DNA from 3 places in the Thalassotalea maritima genome. Region 1 is predicted to be linked to each of the others. Evidence: predicted binding sites of a transcription regulator. Region 1 holds the regulator's gene; each other region holds the start of a gene.

Region 1 (10,220 bases):
TGAAGAAGCTCTGAAAATCGGTCAGCGTTTATTCTTACAAAACTGTTCGCAATGTCACGGCTCTGATGCCAAAGGCACAACAGGCTTCCCTGACTTAACTGACAATGCTTGGTTATATGGTGGTTCACCGGAAGCGATCGAGCATTCACTACTGTACGGCCGTCAAGGCAAAGGTATGATTGCTTGGGAAACCATGTTAGGTGGCGAACAAGGCGTTAAAGAAGTTGCGGCTTACGTACTTAGCCTGAACCCTGATCGCGCTGATAACGTTGATGCAACATTAGCGGCCGCCGGTAAAGATAAGTTTGCTATGTGTGCAGCGTGTCACGGCGCAGACGGTAAAGGCTCTGCAGCTATGGGTATTGAACTCGGCGCACCTAACCTAACCGATAACTACTGGTTATACGGTGGTAGTGAGCGAGCGGTACAAGAATCTATCCGTAACGGTCGTGCTGGTGTCATGCCTGCGTGGAAATCTATCTTAGGTGAAGATAAGATCCGCGTGATCAGTGCTTACGTTTACAGCTTATCGAATCAACCACAGTAATTTTTTATTACTAATGCAAAACCCTGCATGACATTGCTCTGCAGGGTTTTATTTTGTAAGCGAGCCAGTTTTCACAGGTTTAATAATATGCAATGTTGTTAAACCTGTATAAATTGACTGTTTTGAACGCGTGTAAAGCGCAATGTTTGCTAACATTTGCATGCTTTACCTGCTCGCAAAGCTGATCAGAAAATAATATCACTACGTAGTACTATTTGATTAGAAGTTGGAACACTTACATGAAAACACCTTGGTATAAAGAGCCTTGGGCTTACCTCGTCTTTGCACTTCCTTTGTCAGCGGTTATCGCTGGTATCACCACCCTAATTATCGCCAATACAGGTGCCGATACGGTTGTTGTGGATGACTATTACAAAAAAGGTAAAGCAATCAACCAAGATATCCGCAAAATCAAACTGGCAGAAAAGCTAGGCATCCGCTTTGACATCAAAATCACTGACCAAGAGGTAATTTTCAAACCAACAGGTATTGAAAAATCGTTCCCACTCCTTAACGTTCATTTTTATCATGCCACCCTAGCCGATAGAGACTTTAGTTTAAAATTGACCCCTGACGGTAATGGTTGGATGCGTCAAAGCATAAATACCAACATTGATGGTAAATGGCGCATTGTCGTAGAGCCATTTGATGACAAATGGAAAATGCAAACAATTGTTGCGTTACCACAAGCTAACTTTAGAGAATTTGAATTGCGTTACTGATCACGATTCAATACATTGTCACACAATAACATAAGATGTTCGTTCGTTTTTAATAGGGTTTGTTGAGTCTATGACCGCTGTAGCTAAGGACTGTTTCCATTGTGGCGAGTTAATTCCACCAGGTATAAATTTATCGGTCGCCATTGAAGGCCAATTACGAGACATGTGTTGCGCTGGTTGCCAAGCTGTCGCTGAAACCATCGTCGCGAATAGCTTAGAAGATTATTATCGTTTTCGCAGTGAAAAAGGTAACAAAGCCGAGGCATTGGTACCCGATGCCCTAAAAGCTAACCAATTCATCGATGACGCCAACTTACAAAACGAATTCACCTTTGATGTCGATGATCACAAAGAAACCATCTTATCCATCGACGGCATGAGCTGCGCGGCCTGTGCTTGGTTAATCGAAAAGCGCCTTGGAGATAAAGACGGCATAGCTAAAGTGCAAGTCAATGCTACAACTCAACGCGCCACGATTGCTTGGGATAACGAAAAACTTAGACTCAGTGATATCATCACAGATATTGCTCGCATTGGTTATCAAGCCCTGCCCTTTAAGGCCAATCAAGTTGAACAAAACAATATCAAGCACAGCAAACAATTCATCCGTCGCCTAGGCGTTAGTGGCATATTAACTATGCAAGTGATGATGATTGCCGTTGGGTTATATTTTGGTGCATTTTCCGACTTAGCCGAGCATAATTTAACGTATTTGCGCGGTACCAGCTTTGTATTAACCTTACCGATCGTGACTTACGGAGCCTGGCCATTTTATACCGGTGCGATAAGTGCCCTGCGTGCACGCCGACTATCCATGGATGTGCCTGTATCGATTGCCATTATACTTGCGTTTTGTGCCAGTGCATGGGCCACTTTTTTCCAAACCGGTGAAGTCTATTTCGAATCACTGGCTATGTTCACGTTTTTACTGTTAATCGGTAAATTCTTAGAGTTTCGTGCCCGAGCCCGTGCCGCAGAAGTGTCGGCCAATTTACTCAAACTGATGCCACTTAGTGCTATCTTACTCAATGATGAACAAGAATCCGTTGTCAGTGCCAAAACACTGCAAGCAGGTGATCGCGTATTGGTAAAACCAGGCGAAACCATTCCTGGTGATGGTACCATTTACCATGGCAAGTCCAGTATCGATGAGTCGATGCTAACCGGTGAACATGAGCCCGTCAGTAAAGCGATAGGCGAGCAAGTATTTGCAGGTACGGTCAATGGCGACGGTAACTTGCAAATTGAAATTAATAAAAGTAATTCCGATAGCTTTTTAACCAACCTTATTCGCTTGAGCGAACACGCACAAGCACATAAGCCGGCAATCGCTCAGCTTTCTGATACCATAGCCCAATATTTCGTTGCTATCATCTTATTAACGGCGATAGGCACATCCATTTATTGGTATCAGCATGAGCCAAGTGAAGCATTTTGGATAACCTTATCGGTACTGGTGGCGACCTGCCCTTGCGCTTTATCGCTTGCCACGCCAACGGCGCTTACTTGCGGCACAATTCGGTTAAATCGCGACGGTATCATGATCAAATCGGGTCACGTACTGGAAAGTATGCCGAAAATCGACACGATCGCGTTTGATAAAACCGGTACGCTAACCAACGGTGAATTCAGTCTAACCGATGTCAAACTGCTCGCCCCCGATCTTGATAAGCAACATCTATTGACACTCATTGCCGCCATGGAAAGTCATTCCGAGCACCCTATTGCAAAGGCATTTAGCCAATATCGAGATTTTTCAGTTCAAGTTGATGATGTGGAGATTGTTCCTGGCTGTGGTATCAAGGCGCGCTACCACGATGCAGAGCTGAGCGTAGGTAAAGTGAGCTGGATTAATGAATCAGCAGCAGTAAGTGATGACATCGCCAATGCGCAATGTTTATTCACCTGTAACGGTCAACTGCTTGCAGCACTGTATCTTGACGACGTCATACGCGACGATGGCAAAACGGTTCTGCAGGCAATCAAAGCCAAACACATTTACACTTTAATGATCAGTGGTGATAACGCCGGTGGTGTTAATAAGTTTAAACACCATATAACCTTAGATGAATATCACCATACCTGCACGGCCAACAACAAATTAGCGATTATTGAGCAACAACAGGCCTCTGGGCGTACGGTTGCTGTGGTCGGTGATGGTGTAAATGACTCCCCTGTTTTTGCCAAAGCGCACGTTGCCATTGCCATGGGTAGCGGTACACAAATTGCCAAAAGTGGCGCAGATGTTATTCTGTTAAACAATAAGCTAAGCAGTCTCTTACAGTTGTTTAATGTATCGAGCCAAACCGGACGTATCATAAAGCAGAATTTCGCTTGGGCGTTTGCCTACAACGCGATTGTCTTACCGCTTGCTGTCTCTGGTTTTATCACCCCATATATGGCAGTATTGGGCATGTCGGCCAGTTCGATTATCGTTGTTACTAACTCATTACGATTGTTGAGAAAATAAACCCATGAGCGTTATTTATATTCTGATCCCTATTGCGATTTTATTTACTGCGATTGCTATTTATTTGTTTTTTTGGGCGGTAAAAACGGAGCAATTCGACGATTTAGAAAAGCAAGGTATGAGTATTTTGTTTGATGATGAAAAAAGCAATAAACAACAAACCGCCAAAGACGCACCTCAATCGTCAGTAAAACACAGTAACCACTACGATGCATCGGAAAGTGGTAACGAAAAATCACCGCAACAAGCGCAAGATTCGGATCAAACGCGCTAATGCCCCTTGATTTTATATCGGCACTGTTAATAGGCTTAGCTGGTGCAGGCCATTGTATCGCCATGTGCGGCGGTATATCGTCATTACTTGTTAACCCCAATAACCATGCCCGCAGCCAACGCCTGTATATTGTTTGCTATAACATGGGGCGTATTACCTCATACACCTTAATTGGCGCGGTTGTTGGCTTTAGCAGTTCTCTCGCGGTAAAGTCGATTGGTGCACAAGTGATTTGGCTCAAGGTTATTGCTAGTGTGTTTTTGATTCTGCTGGGCTGTTATGTCGCACGAATTTGGTTTTTGTTAACCCATATAGAATCCATTGGCAAAGTCATTTGGCGCTACATTCAACCATTGAGTAAGCCCCTTCTCCCCGTTGACTCGCCGTTAAAAGCGCTCGCTTTGGGTTCTATTTGGGGGTGGTTACCCTGTGGCTTAGTATACTCTACCCTAACCTGGTCAATGGCCAGTGGCAATGCGATTGATGGCGCGTTAATTATGCTTGCTTTTGGTCTTGGTACCTTACCAGCGTTGCTTGCCGTCTCCACCTCGTTGCAATCTGTCACACAAGTACTACGTAATGATAGATTCCGTAAGCTAACTGGATTGCTATTGATTTTTTATGGCTTTTACAGCTTATTAATTGCGTTAAATCAAATTCTTTAGTAGTCTGTCGCCAGTTAATTTTATAGCTGGTGATATAAACTTATGGCATCGTCGATTGCTCCAAACATCAAATGTCAAAACTGCAGTATCAGTGAATTGTGTTTACCGTTTAGTTTAAATGAAAACGAACTAAATCTATTAGATGAAATCATTGAGCGTAAAAAACCAATACAAAAAAATACGCAAATTTTTAAAGCCGGTGAGCCATTAAAAACGCTTTATGCAATTCGCTCAGGCACTTTCAAAACCTTTGTGATTTCTGAACAAGGCGAAGAGCAAATTACAGGTTTTCATTTAGCGGGCGATTTAATGGGCTTTGATGCCCTAGCGAGCCGAACCCACCCTAGCTTTGCTAAAGCATTAGAGACATCGATGGTTTGTGAAATACCTTACGAAGTTCTCGATAGCTTATCAAATAAAATTCCGCGTTTAAAAGCGCAAATGCTGAACTTAATGAGCGATGAGATCTCCTGTAATAATGAGATGTTGCTATTGCTAAATCGTAAAAATGCCGAAGAAAAATTAGCGACTTTTTTGGTTAAGTACGGTCGCCGCTTGGGTAACCGTCATTTGTCGTCACTGCAATTTAACTTGCCAATGACTCGCAGTGAAATAGGCAACTACATTGGTTTAACCATCGAAACCATTTCTCGTCTCATGACACGTTTTCAAAAAGATGGCTTAATTCAAGTGGAAAACAAACTTATCACCATTATTGATAAAGACGGCTTAGCTCGATTAGCGGGTATACAAAAATAACCCAAAATTATTAAGTGGACGTTATAAGGTGTTGATTTATATCAACACCTTTTTTATTTTCTAGCGTTTTACCATTAACAAATTTGTAACCCTCTAGCTAACACGTTAAGCTTACTGATATTCATTAGTTGAGTATTTCACGACAACAGCGCGAGCAACAGGTAGGTAATGGTTATGGAAACGTATCAAAATATCTTAGTGGTCATCGATCCCGACACAGACGAGCAAAAAGCGCTCGCGCGTGCATGTACCCTTGCCAAGCATAATGGCGCTAAAATCACGGCATTATTAGTGATATATGATTTTTCTTACGAAATGACCACTATGTTGTCGGTTGATGAACGTGAAGCAATGCGAGAAACGGTACTAAAGGGTCGTAACGCTTGGCTCAATAATCTATTAAATCACTATACCCAAGAAATTGATACCAAAGTCATTTGGCACAATCGTCCGTTTGAAGCGACATTATCTGAAGTTCGAGATCATTATTATGATTTAGTGATCAAAAGCACCCATGAGCATCCGACATTAAAGTCAGTGATATTTACCCCTACCGATTGGCATTTAATTCGCAAGTGCTGGGTGCCGTTATTACTGGTTAAAGATCATAGTTGGCCTAAAGACGGTCATATTCTCGCTGCCATCAATGCGGGAAGTGAAGAGCCAGAGCACCAATCGTTAAATAACAAAATTACCGAAGAAGCCTTACAGCTGGCAAATCTACTTAGCGCCAACGTCCACCTCGTTAATTCTTATCCTGGCACCCCTGTCAATATTGCCATAGAAATTCCAGAGTTCGACCCTCACGAATACAACGAGACAATGAAGAAGCATCATTTTGAAGTGATGCAACAGCATGCGCACAAATATGGCATCGATGCCGAGCACTTGCATGTTGAAGAAGGCCTACCAGAAGATGTGATTGATCACGTCGCGAAAGAAATTGATGCCGAATTGGTGATCCTCGGCACCATTGGCCGTACCGGCTTATCTGCGGTATTAATCGGCAACACCGCTGAGCAGGTCATTGATAGACTTAATTGTGACTTGTTAGCGCTCAAACCCAACGGTTATGAATCGCCATTTTTAAAATCGTAGCCGACAACAAACCAACACTTAACGTTCAAGTTATAACCAAACATTGGGCAACTGTTGAACGAATGCAACACATGTAAGGTAAGCCTCATATAAATGTTAGCAAAACATGAAATAAGAGTAACCACCTTGTATCCCAGATGCTTTTGATGAAATTTAACGACATTTTAATTACATTTAGTAACAAGATGTCGTAAAATGCGTGCGTTTTTAATCGAACCTGGCACACCAAGAAAGCGCTTTATAAAATGCGCCACAGCGGTAAGCGTAACAGGTCGAAAACCACACAATTTTTGGGATACTATACATGTTTGAAAAACTGTTCAAACTTGCTGAACATGGCACCAATGTCAAGCAAGAGATTCTGGCAGGTTTTACTACCTTCTTAACCATGGGTTACATCATCTTTGTTAACCCATCAATGTTAGCAATGACCGGTATGGATCAGGGTGCGGTATTTGTTGCAACCTGTTTAGCAGCCGCGATTGGCTGTTTAATCATGGGTCTATACGCTAACTACCCTATTGCCTTAGCACCGGGTATGGGCTTAAACGCCTTCTTCACGTTCACCGTGGTGATGGAGCTAGGTTATAGCTGGAACGTCGCATTAGGTGGCGTATTTATTTCAGGTGTGATCTTTACCTTGCTAAGTGCATTTAAAGTACGTGAATGGGTAATCAACTCAATTCCGCATGCACTACGTTACGCTATCGCGGCGGGCATTGGTATGTTCTTAGCGCTAATTGCCTTAAAGAACTCAGGTATCATTGTTGCCAGCCCTGCCACCTTAGTTACGCTAGGTGACATTACCTCATTTGGTCCATTAATGGCGATTTTAGGCTTATTCTTAATCGTTGGTTTAATAAGCCTTAACGTACAAGGTGCGGTAATGATTGCGATTTTAATCGTCACCATTTTAGGTATCATTTTTGGCGATGTTGCCTACACGGGTATCGTGTCTATGCCACCATCAATTGCACCTACTTTTATGGCACTTGATATCTCAGGTGCGTTAGAAGTCGGCATGATCAGCGTTATCTTCGCCTTCTTATTTGTCGACTTATTCGATACCTCTGGTACTTTAGTCGCCGTTGCCCAACGTGGCAACATGCTAGATAAAAACGGTAACTTACCACGCTTGAAAAAGGCACTATTTGCCGACTCAGGTGCAACTGTTGCTGGTTCTCTACTAGGTACTTCAACAACAACCAGTTATGTTGAAAGTGCTGCGGGTGTTGTTGCCGGTGGCCGTACCGGTCTTACTGCGGTAACCGTTGCTGCATTGTTTATTTTAGCGCTGTTCTTCTCACCACTTGCTGGCATGATCCCAGCGTACGCTACCGCAGGTGCATTATTCTTCGTTGGTGTGCTTATGATTGGCAGCCTTGCGCAAGTTAAGTGGGATAACTTAATGGATGCCGTGCCAGTTGCCGTTGTATTGCTGAGCATGCCATTAACCTTCTCGATTGCTGATGGTATTGCCTTTGGCTTTATCAGCTACGCGGCTGTGCGTTTATTTGCCGGTCGTCTTAATGAAGTAAGCGCCAGCGTTTGGGTACTGTCTGCTCTATTCGTTGCTAAATTCGCTTTTTCATAAACTCAATTTAGGTAGGGTGTCATCACCCTACCATCGTTTAGGCAAGGTGTTTACATCACCTACGCCACCATTTGTTGTAATATCTAGGTAATACCATGAAAAAAATTTTATCTTTATTTGCATCTGCAATGATTGCAGGCGCAGCCTTCACTTCGTCTGTTGCTAACGCTGAAATGTTCTGGAGCGACAACTCGGTATCATTGCTTAAAAACGCCAGCGAATACGAAGTAAACACTCATGATGACGTTGTTACGGTAACACTTGAGCACGCATCAGGTCACAACTGGGGTGACTTATTCTTCTTTGCTGATCGTCTTGATTACAAACAAGATGCCAACCACGATGGCGCAAAAGAAACCTACTCTGAATTGTCACCACGTTTTAGTCTAAGCTACTTAACTGGCTCTGAGCTAAAGTACGGTGTGATCTCTGACGTTTACGTATCAACCACATGGGAACACTCTACGTTCGTATCAAATGGTTTCAACAATACATTTGATAACTACCTAGTAGGTTTTGGTGCTGACATCGCCGTTCCTGGCTTTGCTTACTTCAATGTTAACGTTTACCAAGCGAACAACGAGCTAGTAGACAACGACCAACAATTGACTGTAGTTTGGGGTTTACCATTTAGCGTAGAAAATGCGGATTTCATGTTTGACGGTTACATTGATTGGTCTTCAGCTGAAGAGACTCACGCATCAGATTTCCACTTCAACCCACAATTACGTATGGATGTTGGTAAGTTCTTCGGTGTACCGAAGAAATTTGAAGCAGGTGTTGAATACTCGTACTGGGTTAACAAGTTCGGTTTAGACTTCCCTGGTCTTGATACTGAATCGACCTTCAGCTTTATGGTTAAAGTGCACTTATAATCATCACAATATAAGTAAACCTTATCTTTGTGCTTGTGCACAGTTACTAGCTCCACGATGGAGCTAGTAAAGCCTGAAATATTGCTGTCTCGATTACAATCATCATACTACACGCCAACATATCTACGTTGACTTTAATGACTTCCTAACGACCGGCAAAAGCCGACGACTCACTGGCACCTGATAATCGTTCTGTAAGCACAAGACATTTTGACTAGCGCTCATCTTATCGCTGCTCTCTAATGAGACAACCTGCGCGAGGTTAACCACGTAGGAGCGATGCACACGTATAAACGTGCTTGGTAAATGTTGCTCTAATTGCTTTAAAGTACCTGTAAACAGTTTACTTGCACCATCGGTTAAATGTAATTCAACATAATCCCCCGCCGCTTTCGCATACGTGATATCCGAAGTTACAATGAACTCAGTCTTTCCTTGCCAATTAATTTCGATGTTTGTAGGCCGTTGCACTTGTGCATTTTGCGCGAGCGAGTATTCCAACTTGGCAATACGAGATTGTTCACTGGCTAATAGCTGTTGCTGGGCACGATATTCACGAGCCTGTTGAATGAATAAGTAGCAAAGCAAAACAGCAATAACCGCAAAATACGTAATTTCGTGAAAACTCGACGCACTAATGAGTATCGTAACGCCAATAAGCATTTGTACGCAAAACCAGCGCAAAAGACGCGACTGTTTGTTTTGATACCAGTAAAATAATAACTGTAAAGAGCTCACCAGCAACGGGATAAATATCCCTAGCGTGGTTTTGCTATCAAACCCTTGAGCAAATAACACGGCGAGCACGCTAAGCATAATACCAATATAAATCCAATGAAGGGCATGCTTACCCGCCACCTTAAATGAACTGTATGCCAACAACAACACACCAAAAATAAACGAACAGGCAGTCACCGACACTAGTCGTACATCATGTATTGGGTAATCATAATTGATCAACCCCCGCGATAATTCAGTCAACAGTTGTATCGCCGCTAATAAGCAAAGCGCGGTCAAAATACGATGATCTGTGCTCCCCCGTTTACCGACACTCAGTATTAAGAAATACAATGCGCCAACTAAAAACGCACCAACCAGTACCAACCCAAACCCACTAAAGGTTTGGATAAACTGTTTGGTATCTCCATATTGACCAAATCCAATCAAATGCAGCGGATGATTCAACGCGATCAGGCTGTGTTGCGCTGATAGGTGC
Region 2 (10,220 bases), 1.4 Mb from region 1:
GTCTTCAATATCCGTTTCAGTATCAGCAAACTCTGTAAACCAATCAGCAATAATTGCCGTGGCTTGATCTAAGCCAACCTTTGTTAGTGAAGAAAACGCCATAACTTTAATATCGCTATGTAAATCTTTACACGCCTTTTTCACTTTAAGCACTTCCGCGCTGCGCTTTCCAGACTTTAACTTATCGGCTTTCGTGAGTAGCGCCAGCACAGGTAGCTCGCAATCATTTGCCCACTGAATCAAATCAACGTCTAAATCTTTTAATGGATGGCGAATATCCATTAATACCACAAGACCGCGCAAACTCTCTCGCTTTTGTAAATATTCAGCTAATGATTTTTGCCACTTCTTCTTCATTTCCAATGGAACTTTGGCAAAACCATAACCCGGTAAGTCAATCAAACGTCGGTTATCGCGAATATCAAAAACATTAATAAGCTGGGTTCGTCCAGGCGTTTTACTGGTACGAGCTAACGATTTTTGCTGTGTTAGCGTATTCAAAGCGCTCGATTTACCAGCATTTGAACGCCCAGCAAAAGCAACTTCAATACCTGTATCTTCCGGTAATCTACGAATATCCGGTGCACTAGTGACAAACTCGGCCACATGCAAGTTCACATCAGATGACAAAATCATTTACCTACATTTAAAAACAACTTGTTCAATTATATCCTGTTTTCGCTATCGCTTCGCATTGTTTTTTTGTAATCCATGAATTCGTTCACTTTTTTGCGTAAAAAAATCAAGAATAACCATTACACCCGCGTGGGAATTGTGTAAAATACGGTAAAAATCTATATCAATTTATTAACTTAACCGCGCTATTAAAGAATACAATCAATCTATAATTGAGGTATTCCGGTAATAACAGGCAGAAAACTTATGAAAAAACTTGTTCTTTCAGCAATCTTAGGTTGCGGATTGCTTGGTAACGCATTTGCCGCAGGTGATGCAGATGCAGGTAAAACAAAAGCTGCAACTTGTGCGGCTTGTCATGGTGCTAATGGTATTGGTACCACTGACATGTACCCGAACCTTGCTGGTCAGCATGCCGATTACATTGTTAAACAATTAAAGGCTTTCAAAGATGGTTCTCGTAAAGATCCAATGATGTCGCCAATGGCAATGCCACTATCAGAACAAGATATGGCTGATGTTGCTGCATATTTCTCAAGCTTTTCACGTTCAGGCGAAGCGGCAGATTCAGCTACAGATGCAACTCAACAAGCAGCAGCGCCTGCGGCACCAGTTGCCGTAGCCGATCCAGTAGCAGGTAAAGGCCTTTATGAAAATGGTGATGTCACTCGTGGAATTACCGCTTGTATTGACTGTCATGGTAAAGAAGGTAACTCAGAAGTTCTGATCAACCCTAATCTAGCTGACCAACACCCAGAATACATTGAGAAGCAATTAAAGGCGTTCCACTCTGGTGAGCGTATGGATGCATCAATGAATGCTGTTGCAATGAACTTAACAGATCAAGACATCATGGATTTAGGTGCGTACTTTAAGTCTCCTGAAGCCGTTGCTGATGTTGAAGCTGCTAAGCCTTCTGCAGAAGTATTAACGTTTACCGGTGATGTTGACGCAGGTAAAGCCAAAGCAATGGTATGTGCGGCATGTCATGGTGCTGACGGTAACCAACCGCTTCCAAATCACCCAAAACTTGCTGGCCAACACGAGCAATACTTAGTTAAGCAATTACAAGATTTCAAATCTGGTGCACGTAATAATGCGATCATGGCTGGCCAAGTTGCAACATTGTCAAACGAAGATATGCAAAATCTAGCGGCATACTTCGCAAGCCAAAAACTAACACCTGTAGCAGCAGAAGCTAATGAATACGGCAAGAAATTATACCAAGGTGGTGATGCTGCACGTGGTATTACCGCATGTATCGCCTGTCATGGCACCGATGGTAAAGGCGCAGGCTTAGCTGGCTTCCCGAAAGTTGGTTCACAAACTGCTGACTACATGAAGTTACAACTTGAGCAATTCCGTAGCGGCGCTCGTAACAACGACATGAATAGCATGATGGCAAATATCGCGGCGAAATTAACCGACAAAGATATCGCAGCTTTAGCTGAATACATGGCATCATTGAAGTAATCGCCAATAAAACGAATTAACTAAAAACAGCGCCTACATGGCGCTGTTTTTGTTTATACGCTAAGCATTCAATCGACATAATAGGTTGCTCTGCTACTTTACGGTTAAGTCATTGCTAACACTCTTATCGCACCTATTTTTTAGCTGTAACTCTGTTTCATTTATATGCTCCCGTGACTGGCTATAAAACATTTGTGAGCTTTTGTATTTTGTTAGATTAGTCGGCTCAATGAGTACGACACGAGCGAGCATGTAAGACGCTATTATCTTAAGGTTTTGAGTGGTAACTTAATACTAATGAGTGACTTAACTGGATTGGAGCTGGGCTATAAAGTTTGTTATAAGCTAGCAAAAAGTTTGCAATAGTTGAACGAAGCGCAGTTTACTAACAAATACGCGCTACAATACTAAACAATAATTAGGGTTTTAAAATAGGAATTAACATCAGGATAAGTGGGGTGGCTGATGGGACTTGAACCCACGACAACCGGAATCACAATCCGGGGCTCTACCAACTGAGCTACAGCCACCACTATCTTTTGAGGACACTGCCTTAAACAGTGCGCGGATTATAGCGACCTTTAACGACATTTAGCAAGAAAAAAATAGTAAAAATGATGATTTTTTTTAAAGATATAAGCCGCTGCTTATATCTTCATCAAAAAAGCTACTTATTTGCTCAACTTGCAGGCAACATGGATTAAAGTACGTTTAAAAGTATAGCGCTCTGATATTGAATCAGTTCGATAAACTCGAGCATAGCTTTAATAAACATTATTATCGCCTAAGAGGCTATTTACACCGCATTAACAACTCTGCTAAATTGGAATATGTATCTCAATTATTCAGTTATAAAATAACAACTAGGGCTGATCATGGCGCATCTCGTTCACCGAACAGTTGTAGCATTGCTATGTGCATTAGCGATGTTTTGTAGCGCTTTTATTACTAAAGCATATGCTGACAGCAACGCGCACGTTTCAATATCAGACTTGCGCTTTTTATTTGAAAAAAATACGCAAATGACTGCAGCGGAAATTTGGCGTTCCGATGAGCTATTTACTTCAGTTGAATGGGGGCAAAAACCCTACCTGGGCGTCCGCGCTGGCTCAACCTGGCTATCATTTGATGTCCATAATCACGGTGACGACACACACACCTACTATTTTCAATATCCGGCGATCAACGCTTTAACGCTGTCATTATTTGTCGTCGACGATAATCTACCACAGCAACTCATGCAGGTGCCTATCTCCAATCCATTTGCCAAACAACGGCTCGCTTCAGCCAACAATGTTTTTGCTATGCAACTTGCCGCTAACGAAAGTAAGCAAGTGCTACTAGAGGTGTTTAGTCCAACCGCAACGCCTCGCTATGCTCATGTGGACGTTTGGAAATTACCGGAATTAAGCCAAGCGATGAACATTCAGCATAGCTTAATGGGCCTTATATTGGGGCTAACACTAATGTCTTTGTTAGCCGGCTTTATATATTTTCAACTCTTTAAAGAAACATACTGCTATTGGTATGGTTTTTATGTGATAAGTCTGATCCCCGCCATGTTGCTTGCTAGCGGTGTTGCTAATTTATATGTAAGTAACCTCGATTATTACTTACTCGGAACCATCGCTATCGCTATGATGTTAAGCTGTGCTCTGCAGTTTATTCGTACCTATAACAACATAGGCTTTCACTCAAAAGCGCTTGATAAGATTATGCATGTGATGATTTGCGCCACTATATTTATCATTCCGGTGGCGATAATTGGCTTTCATGATCTGGCAAAAACGTTACAGCAAATAACCATCTTTACTTTACCGGTAGCCGTGCTAATTGCGGCCTATTGTGGCTATACGGGTGAAAAGAAAACCAGCATAATGTTACTGTCGATCATTCCGCTATTTGCTACCTTACTAATAATCACACTACAAGAGCTCGGTGTTGTCTATCCCAATGTAAATATCACCATTGTATGTATAGTGACTATGGTGGCACATTTGCTAGGCTTTATGTGGAGTATTTACCAAAAGATTCGTATCCATATCACTGAGGGCTCAGCTGAAGATATCAATAATATCAGTGATGCATATGAGAAAGCATACAAACTACAAGAGTTGGTAAAAGAGCAAAATCAAAAGCTGAAAACCGCCAAAGAGCAAGCGGAGTTTGAAGCAAGAACCGATATGCTGACTCAACTCCCAAATCGCCGAGCCTTTATGAATTTGGCTAAAATGGCCATTGCCCAAGCAGAACGTCAACAAAAGCCTCTGACCTTTATCGCTTTTGATGTTGATAATTTTAAGCTTATTAACGATAAATTTGGTCATCCGGCAGGTGACCAAACATTAAAAGAAATAGGCGACCTGATCCGCAATATTATCCGCGCAAGTGACTTTTGTGGCCGAATTGGTGGTGAAGAATTTATGGTAGGTTGTCATGACAATAACATGTTAGACGCTCATCATGTGGCAGAGCGTATCCGCTCAGCTATTGAGAAAAATCAAATTGTTTATGAAGATCTCAAATTTAACACAACCATCAGTATTGGTATGGCAGAGCTGGAAGATGGTGATGACCTAGATTCCTTGCTCAAAAAAGCGGACGATGCCATGTACGAATCAAAAACCACAGGCAAGAATAAAATTACCTTGTATGCGGCTTAGGCTATGTATTAGCTACGTTAGTTACTTAGCATGCCGCTTATTCATAGATAATTGTGTTATCGTTATGCACCTATATCGAACCTATTAGATGAGATGCCTTATGTCCCTGCAACGCATCAGTGAACAGATCCACGCCAAACAAAACGAGCTTCCTCCCGTAGAAAAATGGGATCCACCATTTTGTGGCAATATTGATATGGTTATAACAGCTGACGGTAAGTGGTTGTATCAAGGTAGCGAGATTACTAGACCACGATTAGTTAAATTATTTGCCCGAGTGTTAATTAAGCAAGGCAATAAATATTATTTAGTCACGCCTGTAGAGAAAATTGGCATTTCGGTTGAACGGTATCCATTTACCATTACCTCATGGCAATGGCTCGATGACAGTGAGCAAGCCACGATGCTATTAACAACCAATTTAGGTGATCAGATACTATTAAATGACAAAACGCCACTGATATTGGACGATAACGGACAGCCTATAATCAAGGTACGTCGTAATTTATATGCGAGTATTCATCGCAATGTCTTTTATCAGTGGGCGGAAATTGCACAAGAGAAGCTAAGTGGCAATAAGGAGCAGCTGTACATCAAAAGTGCTGGCGTTGAGCACGTTATCGGCGAGCTTTAGGCTCGCCAACGGGGCTAGATAAGATCTGCCTATATAACTTTAGAAAAGCGTTGCTGCTGTAAGCGAGGCTTAATATAAGCATCAAACGACATGCATATATTACGAATTAGCAACCTTGCTTTGGGTAGCACATCGATAGCTTCTGCATTATTTATTAACAAACCGTCATTAATAAAAATAGCTAAAGATGGCAAATCATCAGCAAAATACTCATCGAAAATAATATTAAACTGACGCTCGATTTGACGCTTCGATACACGGAAATTACACATAAGTTGCTTAATAACAAAGGCACGAATCGCATCATCGCGATCTGTAGCTATGCCTTTTTCTAATGCATGGCCACAATCATCAATCGCTTGGTAATATTCTTTTAGTGTTTTAACGTTCTGGCTAAAGCTGGCACCAATGGCACTGATTGACGAGACACCCAGCGCTAATAAATCGCACTCTCCGAGCGTTGTATAACCTTGAAAGTTACGGTGTAAACGCCCTTCTCGCTGAGCTTTAGCAAGCTCATCGTCGACTTTTGCAAAATGATCCATACCGATGAACTCGTACCCCATATCGATAAGCGACTCTATCGCAAATTGCATAATCGCTAGCTTTTCATTTGAATTTGGTAGCCATTCATCGCGAATTTTTCGTTGCGGTGCAAAACGAGTTGGTAAATGGGCGTAGCTAAATAATGAAATACGATCAGGATCAATCGCTTGGACCGCATCAATGGTACTGGCGAAGGTTTGCTTACTCTGATGTGGTAGGCCATAAATCAAATCAATATTAACAGACGAAAAACCTACCGCCTTAGCGCGCTGTACAAGCTCGACAATAAACTGGGTACTTTGCAGACGATTGATGGCCTGTTGTACTTTTTCATCGACATCTTGTACACCGATACTAAGCCGGTTAAAGCCTAATGCATGCAGGTGGTCGACTAAATCTAGTTCGATTTCTCGAGGGTCAACTTCAATACCCATTTCAACATCGTCGGCAAAGTTAAATGATGTGGTTAGCTTCTCAACTAAACGGGTTATTTGTTGCTTGGTTAAAAATGTTGGCGTACCACCACCTAAATGTAATTGCTTAACTGGCTTGTTCGCCAACAGCGTTGATCGGGTATCAATTTCTTTAAATAAATAATCTAAATACTGATCTGCTTTATCTTTATGACGAGTTACGATTTTATTACAGCCACAGTAGTAACAAAGGCTATGGCAAAATGGTATGTGTATATACAGAGATAGGTTCTGTTTTTCTGACTCGATGATTGCTTTCAGTAAATCGTCGTTATCGAATGCCTCGTTAAATTCAACAGCTGTTGGATACGAGGTGTACCGAGGGCCACTAACATCGTACTTACTTAACAATTGCGGAGAAAACATTTCACTAAAAGACATGGCATCGAGCTCGATAGATACTTAAGACTGCACATTATAAAAAAGCCTGTTGGCAAATTTATTGATCAAGCTCAAGGTTTTAGCAAAACATTAACAGTAAAGAATATAAATGAACGTTTCTAAGACGGTTAGTACACACAAGTAAAGAAATTGCTTCAATCTGCACATTCTATGCACTTGGTTGCTGCAGGTTGGGCGGCCAGTCTAGCTGCCGCAATTTGGTCACCACACGAAGAACAAATACCGTAAGTACCGTTCTCGATACGTTGAATAGCGTTAGATAATTGCTGAATCTCGATTTTCGCCTCAACTTCTAAGGCGTTAAGTACTTCGTCATTTTCTCGCTCTCCCGCTTGCTCTGACCAATCCGCATCTCGCCCTTCGGCAAAGTCATCATGAATTGAATCTACGCGAGCCTGCAAGGCAATAATGCGCTTAGTGAAGTCTTGTTTTAATTGCTCAGTCATTGTCATACCCTTTGATTCCGTTCAGCGAATTGGCAACGACTGAGCGGAGGTTTTATTGTTGCTTCTGCATTGAATCAATCAGCGACTTAACAAACGGCAATAGCTTAGCAACATCGGCGTTGACGGCTGACTCAAATTCCTCTTCATAACCAGCACGCTCTAAATCTAACTTAAAGCGCTCCTTCTTCGTCAGTTGCTTACGCGCTTCCAAAATAGGCATGTGATTGATCTTACTATATAAAGTAAATATAGCAGGAAAATTAGACTTCATTTGAGCTTGATGATTCGGTAACGATTCCATCAATACAGATAATCGCCAACTGCCTTCAGATACCTCACACTGCTTTTCAGCCATTGCTCGGCAAATATGCATGATTGACTCTAAGACTTTAACATCTCGCTGCTGAGCTTTTTCACGCTTTTGACGTTCTGCTTGCTCGCGGAAACGCTTTTGTTCTCGTAATCTAAACAGTAAGAAGCTGGCATAACTTGCCAGGGCTAAAATAATAATTACGGCGACAATAACTAAAACTAACTGCATGGTCGTCATCTATTACTCTTTAAACTCCGAAAATTCACTGTCATCAAACTTACGCAACAACGCGTCTTCATCGTCATCATCTTCGACAGGCTGCTCGTCTTCAATGAAGTCGTCTTCTTCATAACCTAATAGATCTAACAATTCTTGGTGGCGCTGTTGAGCTTGTTCAAGCTTTTGTTGCTCAGCCAAAGTGACTTCTTCCCCAGCTTCAAGTTTAGCGGCGATGATTATAAATTCTTCGTTTGCTTCAATAGCATCAAGCTCTTGCTCATAAAGATCGATTAATGCTTGTTCATCGGCGATAGTTTCAGTGGTGGTTTCAGCAACACGAATTGGCGCAACCACAGCCTGCTTAGGTTTATGTTGCTCTGGCTTTTTCGGCTTTAAAGAAACACCCAGATCGATTGGCTTCTTACTACCAACTCTAGGGTCTTGATTGCCTGTTTGCTGTTGCGATGCATCTTTCTGAGAGGCTACTTGTTGACGTGTGCCTGATTTATTTCCAGATACCTTACGCTTACGAGGTTCTTTTTCAACTTTTTCAGGACGCTTTAAATTAAGCTTTTTCATTAACGCGCCTTCTTTGCGCGATTTTTTTGATCTAGCCATAATACCGTACGATGTTTACAAATAATAATGACTATTTTACGCTAAACAGCGTCATAAGGATAATAATAAGCGCTTTTTTCGAGCAACTTATCTGTAATGCAATAGAATGCCAGTCGCTAGCGTGAGAAGGGAATCATGACTGTGGTCTATAATTCTGCTCGCTATTACTTAGCATTGACTAAAAGCAGTCCTGTTTCAAAGCCATTATGAAAATATTAAGGCGTATATAAAGAAAAAGCGAAAGTAACTACTTTCGCTTTAGACAAACCATTTGTCTGTGTCTGGTACAAATTTTTGCAGCCCTGACCCTTCCTTGTATAGCACTCCTTGCTATATCCGTGTTCCTGACTTTATATTATCAATCGTCCTGATCTCTTTTGGGTTGTCCTTAAAATTACACTTCCGTGATAATAGCTCTTCCTGAGCCGGTAAATAATCCATCAAGCTGTCCTTATGGCATCCTACCAATAAATCCTGATGTTTCTGACTAGTTACATCCTGTAACGAATTGATATTCTATATTAACACTTTGTCGTTACAAGTATGCTGACCAATAAAAATTGACAATTGCACAGCGAATAAATATAACGCATTGATTTTATTTAATTAAAAAATAGAACAAAAATTCTATATTTGAAAATATAACGGAATTTAATGGCAAATGTCTTACATATAAAAATGCGACCATGAACGAATAGATGTTTTTGGAATACTTCTTTCCAGAAGAGAATCTCTTTCAATAACAGCCTACAAAAATGATTAAATAACTTTTTTATGTTTTCTTTCGTTGAGAGATTAATCTTTCATGCTGAGTTTTTAATTTTAACCTTTTACAGCTTAGATATTTCACAATCTCCTATAGCCTGCTATATAAATTAGATGATGAATGGATAACTATGGCGTACAACTGAACCGATTAAAAGAACGAGGCATTATATTTCACCAAAGGGCGTTAGATGCTATTACTAATTACCTTATTTGCCACCCCGCATGCAGCCAAGTTTATGTTACTCAGAGCCATGTTGAAACTACATGGACAGACTTGACAAGTCATGGCTTTGAGGGCACATCAGAGAAAATTCTTATACAGGGTAGTGGATACTTAAATCAGATTACTCTAAATCTTGCACCAAACAGCACATTCAATCGTTCTGACGCAGATTTATTTTATTCGATATATATCAACGGCGACAATGCAAGTGTCCGAGCTTTCAATATTAAGGAAGCGCGCCCCATACTTAATGATTTACGTGAACGCTTTGACAGAATACCTGTTGAAGATGCCGAACAACCCGGCAGATGTGTAGTTGGTATAGATCTAGCTTTTTTAATTGATAACATTCATTCATATTCTGAATTCAAATTTAATCTGCCCGAGGTGAAAGCCTATGTTGATGAAGAACGGAAAATAGCTTTGTTAAACCAGAAAGCCCAAGAACTTTATATCAACAGCCTGGTTTAGCATGGCTGTATGTGGGATATATCACTCGAAAAGAGAATTGGGTTTACGATGAGAATAGTGACGGTTTTGATGACTCAGTATACGAGACAACATTTGATGCCATAGGATTTAATTTTTACCGTGCTTATCATCAAAGCTTTTATGAAGCACACTCGTCGATAGGATGCTTCGAAGGAAGGAACGGCTTGGCTTTTGTAAGGGCGGTAGACTACAACGACTCTTTGACTGATAACAACACCTACAGTGACACTCTAAGTTTGGTAGATGAGGGTAATTTAACGCAATATTGGGATTCCAAAGAGTCTTATAGGTCAACATTACTAGTTTATAAAGCA
Region 3 (10,220 bases), 460 kb from region 1:
GTACTTCTAATTTTTTGGCATAAGTTCGTTTTTGGGTGTAAACAAAAGTCACACTCACGACACTCCGGGGTATACAAAGGAATCACATGATCACCAGGCTTTACAGATGTAACCCCAGCGCCCACGTCAACCACGACCCCAGCCCCTTCATGACCTAAGATCGCCGGGAAGGCACCTTCAGGATCGTCACCCGATAATGTAAACGCATCGGTATGACAAACGCCGGTTGCTTTTAACTCTATTAGCACTTCACCTGCTTGTGGGCCCTGCAGTTCAACCTCTACAACGCTAAGTGGTTGGCCGGCAGCAAATGCCACCGCAGCTCTTGTTTTCATATTGATTCCTCACTATACCTAACTATCTAATTAGCTTAGTTCATTCACAACGTATAGAAAGGCTGAACAGTGACGATGTTGAATAATACATAAAAAAAGCGATGCCCCCTCGAGTGCATCGCTTTTTAATAACTCTCAATCGTTGATTAATGATCAGCCTGAATCGCCGTTAATGCAATGGTATAAACGATATCTTCAACCAACGCACCACGAGATAGGTCGTTTACAGGCTTATTTAGGCCTTGTAACATCGGGCCAATACTGATCAAGTCAGCGCTACGTTGCACAGCCTTGTAGGTTGTATTGCCCGTGTTCAAGTCAGGAAAGACAAACACTGTCGCTTTACCAGCAACTTTTGAGTTCGGCGCTTTCTTTTTGGCTACATTTTCCATCACCGCAGCATCATACTGTAGCGGACCATCAATCAATAAGTCTGGACGTTTTTGTTGAGCTAGTTTGGTCGCTTGTGCCACTTTCTCAACATCGACACCGCTACCAGAGCTACCCGTTGAATAACTGATCATTGCAACTCGCGGCTCAATTCCAAATTGAATCGCTGATTCAGCCGATTGAATGGCGATATCGGCGAGTTGTTCAGCATTAGGATCAGGGTTTATGGCACAATCACCATAGACAAACACTTGATCAGGAAGCAGCATAAAGAACACCGATGACACTAAAGAGTTACCTGGAGCGGTTTTAATCAGTTGCAACGCTGGACGTATGGTATTTGCCGTGGTGTTGACTGCACCAGAAACCAAGCCATCAACTTGACCAAGTTGCAGCATCATGGTCGCCAGCACAACGGTGTCTTTGAGCTCTTCACGAGCAACTATCTCTGTCATGCCCTTGTGCTTACGTAGCGCTAATAATGGTTCAACGTAATGTTCAACAACACTTTTTGGCTCGGTAATGATAACACCTGGTGGTAAAGTGATACCTTGTTGCTCGGCTATTAAGAGGATTTCATCTTTTTGTCCCAGTAACTGACAACGAGCAATACCGCGTTCAGCACAAATAGCCGCCGCTTTAATAGTGCGTATATCATTACCTTCAGGCAAAACTATAAGCTTATTGGCGGCCTTCGCTTGAGACGTCAACTTATGCCTAAACGCCGGTGGCGATAATAATTTACCGGTCACTTTGGTACCGATGTAATTTTCAAGCCACTTACCGTTTAAGCGTTCAGCGACGAAATTACGGATATGCTCTTGACGCTGCAAATCTTCTTCTGGTAGTTCAGGATTGTAACTAAGTAAATGACGTGATGTTTCCCAAGTGTCCCATTCTACCGACAGCATAGGCAAGCCGGCTTTAAAAGCCTGCTGACATAACGCCATAACTTGTTCATTAGGGGTATAACCACTGGTTAATAGTAAAGCCCCCACTTTGGTACCATTAAGTGCTGATAAGCACGTGGCAATAATAATATCGGTACGGTCGCCTGGGGTAACAATTAAACGACCAGGCTCCAAATGGCCCATCAAATTAGCGACACTACGAGCACAAAAGCTAATGCTCTGGATCCGTCGGTGCTCCATATCACCAGCGTGCAAAACTTTTGCATTAAGGTAATTTTTGATATCAACAACGCGAGGAGCAACCAAGTCAATTTCCCACGGCAACGAACCGATCAGCTCAAATTTTCCAGGTTTAAATATCGACAGATTTTGCCAATCACTGATATCGGTTTTCGCTTCATATTCCGACTCTCGTGGTAACAAGCCATAAACGTCTTTATCGGGGGCATTAATTTTATTAATAATGCAGCCCTTAACCCGATGGTTATTCAAACCACCAAATGTTTTCGAGCTGAGCTCTAATCGGTCTTCAAATTGCTCTGGCGTGTCATTATCTGGTGTTGCGACAAAGATGATATCGGCGGATAATGCTTGCGCAACCTCTGCATTAACTTTTGATGCATAAGCGTGACGAGTGGTTGGGATCATCGCCTCAATAATGATGATTTCTTTATCGATACTTTCACAGTGACCGACAATCTCTTCCAATACAACATCTAATTTGCCGTCACCAACCTTGTCTTCAACAATGCTGATAGGAATAGAGCTGACAATATCATCATGAACTTCGGGGGCACCATAAGTATTACTTTGTAGCTTATTGCGAGTCGGCTGACTTATCGGTTTATAATAACCAACATCAACGCCCATTTGCTGGAGCTTGTGATAAACACCCAACGCCGTACTGGTTAAACCAACGCCAAAGCCTAATGGCGCTATCATAATTCGTCTTGGCATAAACTCCCCCTAACCCTGGCCAACGATGGCTGCAGTTTGAGTCGCTATCACTAACTCTTCATTGGTCGGGATCACCAGACACGGGACACTGCTTGAGGCAGAGATAGTACCTTGTTTACCAAAGCGAATCGCTGTATTTTGGGCTTCATCCAACTCTAGATTTAGGAGTTTCAATGAACGCACGACGCGCGAGCGCACCAAGTCTGAGTTTTCACCAATACCGCCGGTAAATACCAACGCATCGAAATGGCTAAGCGAGGCCATGTACGAGGCTATGGATTTGGCAATACGGTAACAGTATATATCCATGGTTAGGTTAGCTTGCGCGTCATTTTCATCAATCACCGCATCTTCAATTGTGCGACAATCGTTCGACATCTGCGAAATACCGAGCAAACCACTTTCTTTATTCAGCAAGTTATTCACTTGCTCTGGGCTGTAATGTAACTGTTCAATCAAATGAAATACGATACCTGGGTCGATATCACCACTGCGAGTACCCATAATCACCCCTTCGAGTGGGGTTAATCCCATCGAGGTATCAACGGCTTTGCCATTCTCGATAGCACAAACACTGCAGCCATTGCCTAAGTGAGCGGTGATAACGCTGGTTTCTTCAATAGGCTTTTCCAACATCTCTGCGGCTTGTTTTGACACAAAATAGTGACTGGTACCATGGAAACCATAACGGCGAATACCATGTTGCTTATACAAATGAAATGGTAGGCCATAGATAAACGCCTTCGGCGGCATGGTTTGATGAAACGCGGTGTCAAATACGGCCACTTGCGGCAACTTAGCAAATGCCTGCTCTGCTGCTTCAACACCAATTAAATTGACAGGGTTATGTAACGGTGCCAGCTTACCAAGTTCAGCGATGCTGTTTTTAACCTCACCTGTGATAATGGTCGGTTCCGAATAGGCCTCACCACCGTGCACAACTCGGTGACCAACAGCTGTCACTTTATCGGCTAACTGTTGCTCAGTGAGAAAATCAACTATGAAGTTAACCGCTATTTGATGATCAAATGGCGACGATAATGCGGTTTGTTTTTTTTCACCTTGATAAGCGATTTTGATAAATGCTTGTTCCGATAACAAACGTTCGGCTACACCAGAAACAAAAACTTCACCATCGCTGGGGTTTATAACGGAGAATTTTAAGCTCGAGCTGCCACAATTAATGACGAGTACGGCATTATCAGACATAATAACCCTTAGTATTTGTTAGATAATTTACTGATTAAGTATAGATAAAAATCCATTTATTAATGGTGATTTACATCAAATTTATTTGTTTTAACTATCAATAACTTAAAAACAAAATAGACTATAGCTAATGGTTTTTGATAAGCCCCATCTATGTTATTAACGCACTAAACCTTGAACTAAGCGCGCAATTACGTCAATTTTCGCGTTGTTCAGTTGTCGATAGTCAAAATACGGGCTAATGATGATGTTGTCTTGACGATTAATTGCGATGTCACTCTCTATCCACACGTACTGATTCAATTGTTGTTCCGTTAAGAGATCTAAAGCAAACGTTTTACCCATTAAAATGTGAACACCAGCCGGCTCCGTGGCAAAGTCGCAGTGATGGCTATCAAGAAAATGTAAAGCTTGACCACTACTTGCCTGTAATAATATCTCATCACGCAATTGCTGCCAACTGGTATAACCAGTTTTATCTATAGAAAACAGTAGCTTTGCATAAACATTAAACACTTTGCGCCAATGGTTAGATGTATTATCGGCTATCTGTTTCACCTCACCTTGTCGAAGTGGTTGCAAGCTTGTTAATTGTTCATATACCACCAGTGGCGGACGGTGGCGTGTATACACAGTAAAACATGCGTTTGTATCACCAAGTCCAGGGGTTTTATTCATATACGTGCAATGTCCTATTCAAGATTTAGCTGTCGCTAACAGATAACTCAGTCTGATTGTGTCATTAATCCGCCACAAAGCAGATTATCTGGTATTGTACCTCACAAACACGTTAAAGTAGCAATTACAGTAACTTAATAAATGCGTTACCTAGGTGAACGCTCGTTATCGAAAAAATAAGAATATGAAGAAAACAGCAGCGTGGTTAGTTCGTTACGCACTTGAACAAATTGGCGTCACACATACCTTTGGTATTCCGGGAGTGCACAATACCGAAATTTACGATGAATTGAATAATTCACAGACCATCACCCCAACCTTAGTGATGCACGAAGCCCATGCGGGATTTATGGCTGATGCAATAAGTCGAACAACAAACACCATAGGTACCATGGTCATTGTACCTGCCGCTGGCGTTACTCATGCTGCTAGTGGGATTGCTGAAGCATACCTAGATGGTATTCCTATGTTGGTCATTAGTGGCGGTATTCGTAGTGACTCTAAGTTTGAATATCAACTACATCAACTGGATCAACAAAAGCTTGTTCAAGGATTTACTAAAGCTGTCTTTAAAGTCGAGTCACACCAAGAGGTTGTCGAGACTATTTATAAAGCTTATAACATTGCAAAAAGTGGCGAACCTGGTCCGGTATTTGTTGAAATACCGGTTAATTTACAACTCGATAAAGGCACTATTAGTAGCCTACCTCATTATCAAGCACCAATATCGCCAGCGCTTGGTAAACGTACATTGCAAAAGCTTGAGCAAGCGGCTCAAATGCTTATGGAAGCCGATAATCCAGCCATTTTTGCGGGATGGGGTGCCGTGCATACACACAAGCAATTACAATACGTTGCAGAAAAACTAACAGCCCCCGTTACCACCACCCTGCAGGGGATCAGTGCATTCAGTGCCGCACACCCACTGCATGCCGGCTTTTGCTTTGGCCCCGCAGCTGCCCCTGCAGCAAAATACGTATTTGATCACGCCGACTGTGTACTCGCCATTGGTACCCGCTTTGCAGAAATCGCTACCGGAAGTTTTGGTGGTAAGTTACCGGAAAAGCTCATTCATATTGATATAAACCCAGAAGTATTTAATCGTAATTTCGTTGCCGAACTGACTATTGAAGGCGATAGCAAACAAGTACTGGAAGCTTTATTAATCGCGTTACAGTCTTATACAGAGCGTAACGACGCAAGCAATATCCATCATACATTAGCAACGCTCAAGCAGCAGTATCGTGATTGTTGGTATCAACACGACAGTCACAATAGAGTTAACCCAATCTTATATTTTGATGAATTGCGTAAACAATTAAATGACGATGCGCACATTGTTGTTGATGATGGTAACCATACCTTTTTGACTGCGGAACTCATGTCAATTCATCAGCCGTACGGTTTTATTTCTCCAACTGATTTCAATTGTATGGGATATGCAACACCTGCGGCGATTGCGACCAAGATGGCCTACCCTAGCAGGGAAGTCGTCGCGATTGTCGGTGACGGCGCTTTTATGATGACAGCAATGGAGTTGGCTATGGCCAGTCAAAACCATGTCGGTTGTATTATTTGTGTCTTTAACGATGGTGAGTTATCGCAGATATCGCAAGCACAGCAAATACCTTACAATCGAAAAACCTGCACGACATTACCACCGACTAAATTGCAGGGCTTAGCCATCGCCACAGGTGCAGAATATGTGCGCATAGAAACTAATAACGATATTGGCAAAGGTATTTATCAAGCACGAGAACTCGCCGCCGAAAACAAACCCGTCATTGTTGATATTAATATCGACTACTCTAAGGCCACGGCATTTACCCAAGGCATTGTTAAAACCAATTTAAAGCGGATGCCACTTCCGACCAAAGCGCGCATGATCGGTCGAGCACTTTATCGTAAAGTGAAAGATGGTTAACGACACATTACATTTTGACTGTGGCCATCACGCCAATTAACAGACAGTATCCTCAAGGCGTGACTCTCCGTTAAAAGCGTAGCAGCAAGTCATGGCACCAATCACAATGGCTAAAAACAAAAAACCAGTCCTACGGACTGGTTTTTCATTAATGATGACTATGCTGTTATACTGCTGTGATGCAGTTAATCTTGATTGGCAAGTTCAACGCGTGTTTTCAGCTTTTGCCCCGGTCGAAACGTCACGACTTTTCGGGCAGAAATTGGAATGTCTTCGCCTGTTTTCGGATTGCGACCCGGGCGCTCATTCTTAGTGCGCAAATCAAAATTACCAAAACCTGATAACTTAACTTGCTCACCACCTTCCAGACAGCTACGGATTTCTTCGAAAAAATCTTCAACCAACTGTTTCGCATCTCGCTTACTCAGACCGATTTCTTCGTAAAGATGCTCTGCAACTTCTGCTTTCGTTAGCGCCATATCGTTAGTCTCTCAATGTTGCGTTAAATTCGCTCTTAAGGGCTTCGACTACCCCGCTTACCACGTCTTGAATGTCTTTATCTTCAAGAGTACGCTCGCTATCTTGCAACGTTAACGCAATCGCTAAACTCTTGAAACCAGGCTCAATGCCCTTGCCTTGGTACACATCAAATAATTCTAGGTCAACTAGGTGATTTGTGCCAACCTTTTCAATAAGTTGTAATACATCTTCGGCATTAACTTCATTTTTAACGATAACAGCGATGTCACGGCGGTTTGCAGGGAACTTAGAAATACTGCTAGCCGTTGAAATTTTCTGCATCAAAATCTCTGATTGCAGCAATTCAAACACCAACGTGCGACCATTAAGGCCAAGCTTACGCTCCAGCTCTGGATGCACCGCACCAACGTAACCAACTAAGTTATCGTTGCGATAAATCGCTGCTGTTTGGCCTGGATGTAATGCAGGAATATCGGCTGGTTTAAATACATATTCTTTGCCAAAACCAGTTAACGCTAATAACGCCTCAACATCACCTTTGGAATCAAAGAAGTCAACGTTTGCCTTGTCTAAATTCCAGTGCTCACCAAACTTAAGGCCACTGATCACACCACCTAACATGGCTTCTTGACGAACACCATTTTCGGCCGCCGCGTCAGGTACAAATCGTAAACCTGCCTCAAATAAACGCACGCGAGACTGTTGGCGGTTTTGGTTGTAAACCACCGACTGTAATAAGCCAGTGAACAAGCTTAAACGCATTACCGACATCTCTGATGATATAGGGTGTGGTAAGGTCATCACTTCTTCACCTGGGTGCAATAGCTCTTGCACTTTCGGGTCTACAAATGAGTAGGTGATCGCTTCTTGGTAACCACGGTTAATTAATGCATTGCGAAATGTAGCAATCGTTAGGTCCGCTTCTTTGTGATCGCGCATTTTTAACGATGCCGTTGGCGATACATTTGGAATGTTATCGTAGCCAAATACACGAGCCACTTCTTCGGTTAAGTCTTCTTCAATTGAAATATCAAAACGGTACGCTGGTACTTCAGTGTTCCAAACACCATCGCTGTAGCTCACAGACAAACCTAAACGGGTCAAAATCTCTGTAACAACGTCAGTTTCGATATGTATACCAATACGTGAATCTAACTTATCACGACGTAAACTAACTTTACGGGCTGCTGGAATGTGCGCTTCACTTACCGCTTCAACGATCGGGCCTGCCTGACCGCCAACAATATCAAGTAACAAGCTGGTTGCACGTTCCATAGCATGGCGTTGCAATTGTGGATCAACACCACGCTCGTAACGATGTGATGCATCGGTGTGTAAGCCATACTGACGCGCTTTGCCTAAAATAGCTAACGGTGCAAAGAAGGCACTTTCCAATAAAATGTCTTGGCTTTGTGCCGTAACGCCCGACTTCTCGCCGCCAAAGATGCCCGCCATCGCTAGTGCTTTTTGCTGATCGGCAATAACCAATGTTTCGCTGTTTAATGTCGCTTCATTACCGTCTAACAAGGTAAGCTTTTCACCTTGCTCTGCGTAGCGCACCTTAATACCACCGTCAATGCTCGTCAAATCAAAGGCATGCATTGGATGACCAAGCTCAAGCAATACGTAGTTGGTGACATCAACTACCGCATCAATTGAACGGATACCACAACGGCGCAGCTTTTCAACCATCCATAGTGGGGTTGCTGCTGACAAATCGATACCTTTAATAACACGCGCTAAATAACGAGGGCATGCTTCACCAGCGACGATGTCGACAGTAACCGTATCATCGATAGTTACCGGACTTTCAGCAATATCAACTTCTGTCACTGCCAATGAGTTTAATACACCCACTTCGCGTGCTAAACCTTTAATACCTAGACAATCACCACGGTTGGCTGTTAAGTCAACATCAATGGTGACATCATCTAAATCTAGGTACTCACGAATACAGGTACCTACTGGTGCGTCTTGTGGTAATTCAATGATACCGTCTGCACTTTCAGCTAAACCTAACTCTGACTCACTACACAACATACCGTGCGATGGTACGCCACGCAGTTTTGCTTTTTTTATCTTGAAGTTACCCGGAAGTACCGCACCCACTTTAGCAACCGCGACCTTTAAACCTAAACGACAATTTTTGGCACCACAGACAATGTCAACAATCTCATCACCGACATTCACTTTGGTTACTTGCAGTTTGTCTGCATCAGGGTGTTGTTCACACTCTACAACTTCACCAACAACAACGTTGCTAAACTCGCCTGCGACAGGGTCAACGGAGTCTACTTCAAGACCCGCCATGGTGATTTGATGTGCTAATTCTTCAGAAGAAATCGCAGGATTAACCCACTCTCTTAACCAAGATTCACTAAATTTCATGCTGCGAAAATCCTACTTGAATTGTTTTAAGAAACGAAGATCGTTTTCAAAGAATGAACGTAAGTCGGTTACGCCGTAACGCAACATGCTTAATCGCTCAACACCCATACCAAAGGCAAAGCCAGTGTACTCTTCAGGATCAATACCAACACTGCGCAACACGTTCGGGTGTACCATACCGCAACCCAGTACTTCTAACCATTTACCGTTTTTACCTTTCACATCAACTTCCGCTGATGGTTCAGTGAATGGGAAGTACGATGGACGGAAGCGAATTTCCAAATCTTCTTCAAAAAAGTTATGCAAGAAGTCGTGCAAAATACCTTTTAGATGAGTAAAGCTAACGTTTTTATCAACCATAAGCCCTTCCACTTGATGGAACATTGGCGTATGGGTTTGATCGTAATCATTGCGGTATACACGACCAGGCGAAATAATACGCAATGGTGGCTTCTCAGTTTCCATAGTACGGATCTGTACCCCTGAAGTTTGGGTACGCAATACTAACTTCGGATTAAAGTAGAAGGTATCATGATCCGCTCGCGCAGGATGGTGCGCTGGAATGTTTAACGCATCAAAATTATGAAAGTCATCTTCAATTTCAGGACCGTTAGCAACACTAAAACCTAGCTCACCAAAAAAAGTTTCGATACGTTCGATGGTTTTAGTTACTGGGTGCAAGCCTCCCACGTCCATGGTATTACCTGGTAAAGTGACATCAATCGCTTCACTCGATAACTTGGCTTTAATTTGCTCTTCACGCAGCAGTTCACCACGTGTAAAAATCATTTTTTGAACTTGTTGCTTGGCTACGTTGATCGCCTGGCCTGCTTTTGGTCTTTCTTCAGCGCTCAGTTTACCTAAACCTTTTAGCTGCTCAGTAAGTAAGCCCTTTTTACCTAAAAATTCAACCCTAACCTGATCTAGGGCGGCAGGATCGTTAGCAGC

The links. Region 1 encodes FNR, which switches genes on or off when oxygen is low (the NO sensors DNR and NnrR bind a similar motif). Its sites were predicted from a motif close to TTGATCTAGATCAA; they were not measured.
Region 2: a site for FNR is predicted at 6,868-6,881, ahead of hemN (oxygen-independent coproporphyrinogen III oxidase). Genes of this name have one in related genera too.
Region 3: a site for FNR is predicted at 3,868-3,881, ahead of ACAX20_RS06025 (acetate kinase). Genes of this name have one in related genera too.

What each region holds. Positions count from the first base shown of each region.
Region 1 is NZ_CP166919.1:1,823,214-1,833,433, forward strand. Features, by position in the region: gene ccoP (cytochrome-c oxidase, cbb3-type subunit III) at 1-547, shown strand, start outside; gene ACAX20_RS08220 (FixH family protein) at 787-1,269, shown strand; gene ACAX20_RS08225 (heavy metal translocating P-type ATPase) at 1,340-3,739, shown strand; gene ccoS (cbb3-type cytochrome oxidase assembly protein CcoS) at 3,744-4,013, shown strand; gene ACAX20_RS08235 (sulfite exporter TauE/SafE family protein) at 4,013-4,678, shown strand; gene fnr (fumarate/nitrate reduction transcriptional regulator Fnr) at 4,721-5,437, shown strand; gene uspE (universal stress protein UspE) at 5,612-6,535, shown strand; gene ACAX20_RS08250 (NCS2 family permease) at 6,840-8,129, shown strand; gene ACAX20_RS08255 (outer membrane protein OmpK) at 8,225-9,004, shown strand; gene ACAX20_RS08260 (LytTR family DNA-binding domain-containing protein) at 9,128-10,220, opposite strand, start outside.
Region 2 is NZ_CP166919.1:3,259,953-3,270,172, forward strand. Features, by position in the region: gene yihA (ribosome biogenesis GTP-binding protein YihA/YsxC) at 1-633, opposite strand, end outside; partial or broken gene ACAX20_RS14580 (c-type cytochrome) at 883-1,503, shown strand; gene ACAX20_RS14585 (cytochrome c) at 1,489-2,109, shown strand; tRNA gene ACAX20_RS14590 (tRNA-His) at 2,564-2,639, opposite strand; gene ACAX20_RS14595 (diguanylate cyclase) at 2,985-4,772, shown strand; gene ACAX20_RS14600 (DUF1285 domain-containing protein) at 4,873-5,406, shown strand; gene hemN (oxygen-independent coproporphyrinogen III oxidase) at 5,436-6,806, opposite strand; gene ACAX20_RS14610 (TraR/DksA family transcriptional regulator) at 6,962-7,273, opposite strand; gene ACAX20_RS14615 (DUF2489 domain-containing protein) at 7,326-7,823, opposite strand; gene ACAX20_RS14620 (GTPase-activating protein) at 7,827-8,384, opposite strand; gene ACAX20_RS14625 (hypothetical protein) at 9,310-9,885, shown strand.
Region 3 is NZ_CP166919.1:1,362,085-1,372,304, reverse strand. Features, by position in the region: gene ACAX20_RS06035 (S-(hydroxymethyl)glutathione dehydrogenase/class III alcohol dehydrogenase) at 1-335, opposite strand, end outside; gene pta (phosphate acetyltransferase) at 482-2,593, opposite strand; gene ACAX20_RS06025 (acetate kinase) at 2,603-3,802, opposite strand; gene ACAX20_RS06020 (DUF6942 family protein) at 3,962-4,480, opposite strand; gene ACAX20_RS06015 (thiamine pyrophosphate-binding protein) at 4,665-6,404, shown strand; gene ihfA (integration host factor subunit alpha) at 6,590-6,883, opposite strand; gene pheT (phenylalanine--tRNA ligase subunit beta) at 6,888-9,272, opposite strand; gene pheS (phenylalanine--tRNA ligase subunit alpha) at 9,285-10,220, opposite strand, start outside.